2 regions of the Pusillimonas sp. ANT_WB101 genome follow, and region 1 is predicted to be linked to the other one. Evidence: predicted binding sites of a transcription regulator. Region 1 holds the regulator's gene; the other holds the start of a gene.

Region 1 (5,854 bases):
AAAACCCCAGCTCCTGCATCATTTCCAGATCAAAACGGGTACGCTGCTCCAGCCTTTGCGCTTCGACCAGCTTGCCCTCTTGCGTTAGCAAGGCCAAACGCTCGCGCAATTCAACTTTAATGGTTTCGATGGCACGCAATATGGTTTCGCGCGGCGTCACGTAATGCGAGCTTGGAAACACCGTAAAGCGGGGGATTTTCTGGCGTATCTTGCCAGTGAGCGGGTCAAACATCTGCAGCGATTCGATTTCGTCATCGAATAGCGTAATGCGCAAGGCCAGCTCGGCGTGTTCTGCCGGGAACACATCAATGGTTTCGCCACGCGCCCGGAAATTGCCTCGGGTAAATTCGACGTCGTTGCGCTCGTACTGCATGGCGACCAGCCGACCCAGCAGTTGCTGACGCGGAATGCGATCACCACAACGCAGCGTAAGCACCATGGCGTGATAGTCGCCCGGGTTACCTATACCGTAAATACAGGAGACGGTACCCACAATGATGGTGTCGCGGCGCTCAAGCAGGCTTTTGGTGGCCGACAGCCGCATCTGCTCGATGTGCTCATTGATGGATGAGTCTTTCTCGATGAAGAGATCACGCGCCGCCACGTAGGCTTCGGGCTGATAGTAGTCGTAATACGACACAAAGTACTCAACGGCATTACGCGGAAAAAACTCGCGCATTTCAGCATATAGCTGAGCCGCCAGCGTTTTGTTGGGCGCAAGCACGATGGCCGGTCTGCCCGTGCGGGCGATGACGTTGGCCATGGTGTAGGTTTTGCCTGAGCCAGTTACCCCTAGCAGGGTCTGAAACATAAGCCCATCATCAATGCCATCAACCAGGGCATCGATGGCCGCCGGCTGGTCACCGGCCGGGGGATACGGCTGGTAAAGTTGAAACGGGCTGCCTTCAAACTCAAGAAAACCGGGGGCTGCAAGATTAACACTAACCATCGCGTACTAGACTTTTTAAGGGTAAACCCCTTATTATCACATTAATACTCTTTCTTTTCCCCACTACTTTTTGCTTCCCTAACATGACATCTCTCTTTGAAGGCGTCGAACTGGCGCCGCGCGATCCTATTCTTGGTCTTAACGAACAATATAACGCCGATGCGCGCACCAGCAAGGTCAACCTTGGTGTAGGTGTTTATTATGACGACCAAGGGCGCATTCCGCTGCTCGACGCCGTCCGCAAGGCCGAAGACGCCTTGGTACAAGCGCACTCGCCGCGCGGCTATCTGCCTATCGACGGCATCCCCGGCTACAACTCGGGCGCGCAAGCCCTGCTGCTTGGCAAAAACTCTCCTCTGCTGGCCTCGGGCCGTGTGCTAACAGCACAAACCCTGGGTGGTACGGGTGCCCTCAAAATTGGTGCTGACTTCCTCAAGCTATTGCTGCCCAACTCCAAAGTTGTCATCAGCAACCCCAGCTGGGAAAACCACCGTGCACTGTTCCAGGCCGCAGGCTTTACGGTAGACACCTACCCCTACTATGACGCTGCTACGCATGGCCTGGACTTTGCCGGCATGCTCAGCGGTCTGCAGGCGCTGCCCGAAAAAACCATTGTGGTGCTGCACGCTTGCTGTCACAACCCCACGGGTGTTGATCCTACACTTGATCAATGGAAGCAGATCGTTGAAGTGGTCAAGCAAAAAAATCTTGTACCTTTTGTCGACATTGCTTACCAAGGCTTTGGTGACGGGCTCGAAGAAGACGCTGCTGTTGCGCGTCTGTTTGCTGACAGCGACCTCACCATGCTGATCAGCTCGTCTTTCTCCAAGTCGTTCTCACTGTATGGCGAACGCGTGGGTGCGCTCACTTTAGTATGCTCGTCCAAAGAAGAAAGCACACGCGTGCTCAGTCAGCTCAAGCGCGTTATTCGCACCAACTACTCCAACCCACCTACACATGGCGGCAAAATTGTGGCGTCGGTGCTAAACACGCCTGAGCTTAATGATGTCTGGACGGCAGAGCTTGCAAGCATGCGTGATCGCATCCGCACTATGCGAACTCAGTTGGTCGAAAAGCTAAAGGCGAATGGCGTCAGCCAGGACTTTGACTTCGTCCTGAAGCAGCGCGGCATGTTCTCGTATTCCGGCCTGACATCCGAACAGGTTGATCGTCTGCGCGAAGAACACGGTGTATACGCGGTCAGCAGTGGCCGTATTTGCGTTGCTGCACTAAACAGCGGCAATATTGATGCCGTGGCCAAAGCGATTGCGGCGGTTATCGCCTAGTCGTTTAGCCCTGGGGCCAGTACACCGCGAAGTAGCGGCCTGGCCCTCTATGCTTTCCCAAATGCTCCGTCTCATGCAGTGAGCCACACCCCAAAATTGGACACAGATCCAATCCTTGGGGTGGATCAGCTCAAATCAGCTCGAGCCCTGCGAAGTTAAACGTTTTCTCTTAACTTCGTGTCCAGAAGATTAATTTCTCTCCAGGCGTCATAAGCCGTCCAGCTTCTGGGGGTCAGTTCACGCATGCCGTCGGAGCATTTTGTTGGCGTGCGCAAATTGAATCCACTTCGTTCTTAATTAGCACTTTAGCCTGATGAATTCCGGCCAGATTCAAGGCGTATTCACGATATATTTACTTGTTTTAAGTCCACTCTGGCCGCTGTAAAACCCGCTTTAATTGGCCAATGCCAAGAGATACGCGGTCAAAACGGGCCAAAACCGCTTAAAACCCTTATGTCGCTTGATCTTCCGGCAAATATGTTGCAGAATTCAGACTGTATAAAAATACAGTTCGGAAGACTATGGCCGTCAAACTCACCGCTCGTCAGCAACAAATACTCGATTTGATCCGCAGCGAGATCATACGCACGGGTTTTCCACCCACGCGTGCCGAAATCGCCAGCGTACTGGGTTTCCGCTCGCCCAACGCTGCCGAAGATCATCTTAAGGCGCTTGCCCGCAAAGGAGCTATCGAGCTAACTCCTGGCGCGTCACGCGGAATCCGGCTTACCGAAACAGGCCCGGTCGGGGGCCTCGCTGCCGATTTGGGCGGCTCTTCGCTTTCCAGAGCCTTTGCGCCGCTATTGGTGCCGCTCGTCGGGCGTGTGGCCGCGGGTAGCCCCATACTGGCGGCTGAACACGTTGAGCGTGAAGTCGGTATCGAACCTTCTTTGTTTACCCAAACCCCAGACTACCTATTACGGGTGCGCGGCCTAAGTATGCGTGATGCAGGCATACTTGATGGCGACTTGCTGGCGGTACGCAAGTCACCTGAAGCCCGAAACGGCCAGATTGTCGTTGCACGGCTGGGTGATGAGGTTACGGTTAAGCGGTTTTCGCGTCACGGCCGCCATATACAACTGCTGCCTGAAAACCCCGATTTCGAGCCTATTAACGTAAGCTCTGATGACGAATTTTCTCTGGAAGGGATTGCTGTTGGGTTAATTCGCAGCACGCCGCTGCAGTAATTACTTGGCGCTTCAGCAAACTTGCACGCCTTACTTGGCGCTGTAACGGGCAGCTTGCCCGGCCTACAGCGCCCGCTGTATGCACAGATTATTTAGCTACGGCCAATGCAACGCGCGCACGGTAATGATGCCAACATATATTTTTATTATTGTCGGGTGCACATCGTACCTAACTGGCATTAATCAAAAACCGCCTCAAGCCGCTCGGCATCCAACGCCTTAAGTGCCCACCCCTGAAGCGTTGCAGTATCTGCCTGCGCAATGCGGGTAGCTACCCACGCCGGCAACTGACCAAACCGGCGCTCAAGCATTGCTGACAGCAGCCGTGCGGCGCTGTTTCTGCCTTCTTGACGTCCTTCTTCACGACCTTTTTGCAGGCCACGGGCCTCACCCAAACGTTCGATGCTAGTTACATAAGGCATGTTAAGCTCCGTTTCTATTGCTCCTACGGCCTGTTCAAAGGCCGGTTCAAGATCTTTGGGAAGACACATTATCCAGTCGATAATGCGGAATAGCTGCTGGATGCGCCGGCGATCGTAACGATGCTGAAACAGCAAGCGAATAAGCCTGACTTTAGTCAACAAGCGCTCGCTTGCGCCATGATGCGCCTGGGCATCTAGCTGGGCCATTACCACTAAAGCAAACGGATTGAGCGCCGCAAGATCAACCAATGACACTCTGTCATCCTCCCAACGGCGCAAGTGTACGACGGGAAAACGAAAACACATTTGACATTTGCCTAGACGTTGACGGTGCACCAATACGGATGGCCCGCCTGTGCTTGAAGTAAGAATGACCAGGCTATAAAACGAAGTATTCCTGGCCTCAAGCTCGATTCGGTCTGAAGAACCCACGCCCACCATTTTCTGTCGCACGTAGCGGTCCCATATGCGATAAAAATACGTGAACATGCGTTGAGCCAGCTGGGCAAGGCTTGTGCCGCTTGGCGGGCCGCTTTCAACTTCAACATGCACCAGAACCCAGGCCTGGCCATTATCAAGACGATGCAGCTTGACGAGTTTGTCAGCATAGCGACGACCATTTGGCGAGTCGGGGGCAAGGGCTTGCAGCTCTGTATCAAGAAACACCGGTGCGACGGACCAGTCAATAAGCACATGCAATTCGGGCGCCAGTAACGCGACGAAATCTTCAAAAAAGTAATTAAGCGCCTCTTTCCAGGGGCTGTCGTAATCAGTGGCTTGCGTTGACATCGGAAGCTTTAGGCTATTGTTGCAGGAGACACTACTTTAATGTCGCGCCCTACTGCCCCACGCGCTTGAAGCTAGGCAATATCCATCCGTAAATGTCCTGATTGCCCCTGCGGTTTATGACGCAAAAAAACCCCGCCTTGCCCTGAATTTACGCCTGTTTGGACATTGTCCAAACAGGCATGTTGTTCAGTTGCAGGACGAGGTTTCAGGCTTGCAGTGTGATCGATTAGTGCTTGATCAAACCATCAGACCCAACATCGGTAACGGGGTTGGCGCGAGCCGCTGCCGCGGCCTCTGCCGCCAGACGAGCCACTTCTTCGTCAGACAACGGCGTTGGCATGGTTTCGAGTGCCACTTCAAGTACGCGATCGATCCAGCGCACAGGAATGATTTCGAGGTGGTTCTTTACGTTGTCTGGGATCTCGGCGAGATCTTTGACGTTTTCCTCAGGAATCATTACTGTTTTGATGCCACCACGGTGCGCCGCCAGCAGCTTTTCTTTCAGGCCACCGATGGGGAGCACTTCGCCGCGCAAGGTGATCTCACCCGTCATGGCCACATCTGCGCGCACTGGGATGCCAGTAAGCGCCGATACCATGGCAGTGGTGATGGCAATACCTGCAGACGGCCCGTCTTTGGGTGTTGCCCCTTCAGGAAAGTGCACGTGCAGGTCACGCTTTTCGAAGGCCGTGTTGCCGATGCCCCATTTTTGGGCACGCGACCGCACGACGGTACGCGCAGCTTCAACGGACTCTTTCATGACGTCGCCCAATGAACCGGTGCGCTGCACCAGGCCTTTACCCGGCATGTCTGCAACCTCAATAGTGAGCAGATCACCACCGACTTCAGTCCAGGCCAGACCAGTAACTTGACCGACCTTGTTCTCTTTTTCGGCCAGGCCATAGCTAAACCGTCGCACACCAAGAAAGTCTGCCAGGTTTTCGGCCGTGACATCTACATGCTCAACGGGCTGAGCTGTTTGACTTTTGGCTTTCTTTTTGGCAACGACCGGGTTTTTGCTGAGCAAGCGCTTGACCACTTTACGACAGATTTTGCTGATTTCGCGCTCGAGCGCCCGCACACCTGCTTCGCGAGTGTAATAACGCACAATGTCACGAATGGCAGACTCTTCGATGCTGAGCTCGCCTTCTTGCACGCCGTTGTTCTTCATGAGCTTGGGCAGCAGGTGATCGAAGGCGATATGCACTTTTTCGTCTTCGG
Region 2 (3,237 bases), on a different contig from region 1:
CAAATATCGTGGTGCAGGGCCTGGATGCCTACGAAGAAGATTATCTGACCGGCATGCAAACTGGCGACCTCACCTTTGCATTCGTCAAACGGTGCGCACGCTGCCCCATCCCCAACATTGATCAGGCGACAGCAGTATCAGCACCCGAGCCAGGCATTACCCTGGCCGAGCACAGGCAGTTTACCGACGGCGTGCTGTTCGGAGTCAACGCCGTGGTATCTGGCACAGGGCAAAACACCATGATTCGCGTCGGCGATACGGTCGAACTGCACTATGATTTATAAGGCCAGGCGCCTATGCTTGGTTCACCGGTTCACTGATTTACTGTTTCAGGAGTTCGGTAGTGCCGTAATTCGGTAAATCGGCAATTCGGCAATTCGGCAATTCGGCAATTCGGCAATTCGGCAATTCAGTACAAACTAAGCTGAACAGGTGCTCTGCGCGGGCTGCCATCACCTTCTGGTGTGCTGGACTCCAGGCTGCTTACACGCACCCCCAACAGCCGAATACGGCTCTGATCAAGCTCTATACGCTTTAAACAAGCACCCGCCGCATGATGGATGGCATCGGCGTCAGCCACGGCATCAGGCAGCGTAAAGTCTCGCGTTACGGTTCTGAAGTCATGAAAGCGCAGCTTGATACCCACTGTGCGGCCCGTATAACCTTTGCGACGCAGATCACCCTCAAGCTGCTGGCACAGTTGCTGAAAGATGGCTGAAAGCTCAGCGCGATCGCGATGCACATGCAGGTCACGCTCAAATGTGGTTTCACGGCTGATGGATTTGGGCTCAGAATGTGTGCGTACAGGACGGTCATCCTTGCCATGCGCCACCTCGACCAGCCAACAGGCATAAGAAAGCCCGAAGTGACGTTGCAAGAGCTCAGGGCGGGCATGGGCCAGCTGCTCGACAGTAAGTATGCCCAGGTCACGCAACCGGGCATCAGCCTTGGGGCCTATGCCATTAACCTTACCTACAGGCAGCGGCCAGATCCGCTTCTGCAAATCGCCGGGCCCGATAATCGTAATGCCGTCTGGCTTATCAAGCTCTGAAGCGATCTTGGACAACAACTTGTTGGGTGAAATGCCAATTGAACAGTTCAGGCCAGTGGCATCGCTGACCGCCTGCTTCAGGCGCTGCGCCAATGTGAGAGAGTCTTCAGGGTGGTCGGTAAGATCAATGTAAATTTCATCAACACCCCGGTCTTCGACCTGCGGGGCAATGTCGGCAACCGCGGCCTTGAACAGCCTTGAATAATGCCGATAAGTGGCAAAGTCTACGGGCAGCAAAATAGCATCGGGCGCCAGTTGCGCCGCCTTCATCATGCCCATGGCTGAAAACACGCCCAACGCCCGCGCCTCGTAGGTTGAGGTTGTGACCACACCGCGGCCTGTATACCCTCTGAGCCGATAAAACATACGCTGGCCGTCAGGCAGCGTATGGGGTTGATACCGGCCGCCCGCACCAATGACAACGGGCAGACCGCGCAATTCGGGGTAGCGCAGCAACTCGACCGACGCGTAAAACGCATCCATGTCGAGGTGGGCTATACGGCGGGGGCGATTGTCAGGGGCGGCAGGCGGAACAGGCATTATTTTGTTTGCTGTATGTATACACAGCGATTATAGGCTGTTGTGCCGTCAATGCAGCAGGCATACAGTGCTGTTCTAGAATAGTCACCTATATATCCTCCTATTATTAAGCAGAGTTGCTGTCCAGCACGCCCTGCATAACCTGTGTTAAGTCCTCTATGAAACGTTGCCACTGGTGCACCAGCGACCCCATTTACACGGCTTACCACGATACCGAGTGGGGCGTACCCTCGTACGATTCTCGGCACTTGTTGGAAAAGCTGGTGCTTGAGGGCTTTCAGGCGGGGCTTTCGTGGATCACCGTACTCAAAAAACGCCCCCGGTTTCGCGAGGTGTTGTTCAATTTTGATGCGCGTGCCCTGTCAGAAATGTCTGACGATCACATCGAAACCCTTATGCAAGACACCGGCATCATCCGCAACCGGCTCAAGCTGCATGCTGCCCGCAAAAACGCCCGCCTGTGGCTGCTTCAGGATGACCCTGTGGCGCTGATGTGGTCGTTTGTAGGGGGTAGCCCCATCATCAACCACTATGCGCGGCACGAAGATATACCTACGATCACACCCATTGCTCAGGACATGAGTCGAACGCTAAAAAAAATGGGGTTCAAGTTTGTGGGGCCCACCATTTGCCAGGCCTATATGCAAGGCATAGGGGCGTTTATGGATCACACCACCGATTGCTTTCGACACCAGGAACTGGCTGGGCGAACAATCAGCCAGACGCAAAACCCCGACTCATAAAGCCAGGCCCTCGCTTTGTTAAATCATCGGGCCGCCAGTGGTTGGCAAGACAGGCTGCTCGTTACAGAGGCATCACAAGGCAAGCTACAGGCATCGAATCGACCTGAGCTGAGTTGAACATGTGGACGACATCTGGTCTAAATGGTTGATTTTCCTTCTGGTTTTGGCAAATAACGGGTATGCTCGAATAGTCGTCTGACACCAACGCAGTTTCCTCAGGAGCTCACCATGGCCAAAGGCCAGTTACACGGCAACCGCGAAGCCAAGAAACCCAAGCAACCTAAAAAACCGGCACCAGTGACCGCGCCGTTCGGGTCTGGCAGCGCCAAAAATGCACAGTCAGGCAGCGATGCCCGCAAGAAGAGCCCAGGTTAATTACTGACTCTACTTACCAGAATGCAACAGTGGGGCCACAATGTGGCCCCACTTTTTTTTAACGATTACAGATCAAGTTCGCGATGCGTAATTGGCCATCGCGCTAAGCGACTGTGGTTCCATCGTGGTGATGCGATTGCTGTGCTTCGAAAGCGGTGCTTTTATAACCGTACTTTCAAGACCTTACTGGCATGACAGTGCTTCTGCACGCGACACCAGCAGAGCAACTAACATGACAGCGCTACCGGCGCTGTCCTCGCCCCCAATCTGAGCCACAGAAGCTCAGACGACACATCAATAACGATAATTAAAGCTGACCCGATAATTGCGACCCGCTTCGGGCAGGCACGTGCTCATGGTGGGCGGCGTGCAAACACCGGCCTGGTTGTAGTAGAACTTGTCGTCCACGTTGTTAATGCTGACATTAACATTCATGCGATCGTTGCCCTGCGGCTGCCAGGTCAGGTAGACATCATGTACGCCATACCCCGCCTTGCGTGCGGTAATGCGGTCAGCGCCCTCACCCAC

Evidence for each region. The regulator LexA, encoded in region 1, represses DNA repair genes until DNA is damaged. The targets are predictions, from matches to a motif close to ACTGTATNNNNATACAGT.
Region 2: a site for LexA is predicted at 1,602-1,619, ahead of dinB (DNA polymerase IV). Genes of this name have one in related genera too.

What each region holds. Positions count from the first base shown of each region.
Region 1 is NZ_VOAY01000001.1:1,329,970-1,335,823, forward strand. It holds gene uvrB (excinuclease ABC subunit UvrB) at 1-949, opposite strand, end outside; gene FQ179_RS06060 (amino acid aminotransferase) at 1,033-2,235, shown strand; gene lexA (transcriptional repressor LexA) at 2,757-3,422, shown strand; gene FQ179_RS06070 (hypothetical protein) at 3,602-4,633, opposite strand; gene lon (endopeptidase La) at 4,860-5,854, opposite strand, start outside.
Region 2 is NZ_VOAY01000003.1:519,998-523,234, forward strand. It holds gene FQ179_RS15115 (MOSC domain-containing protein) at 1-284, shown strand, start outside; gene dinB (DNA polymerase IV) at 410-1,591, opposite strand; gene FQ179_RS15125 (DNA-3-methyladenine glycosylase I) at 1,750-2,334, shown strand; gene FQ179_RS22335 (hypothetical protein) at 2,563-2,709, shown strand; gene FQ179_RS15130 (TonB-dependent siderophore receptor) at 3,004-3,237, opposite strand, start outside.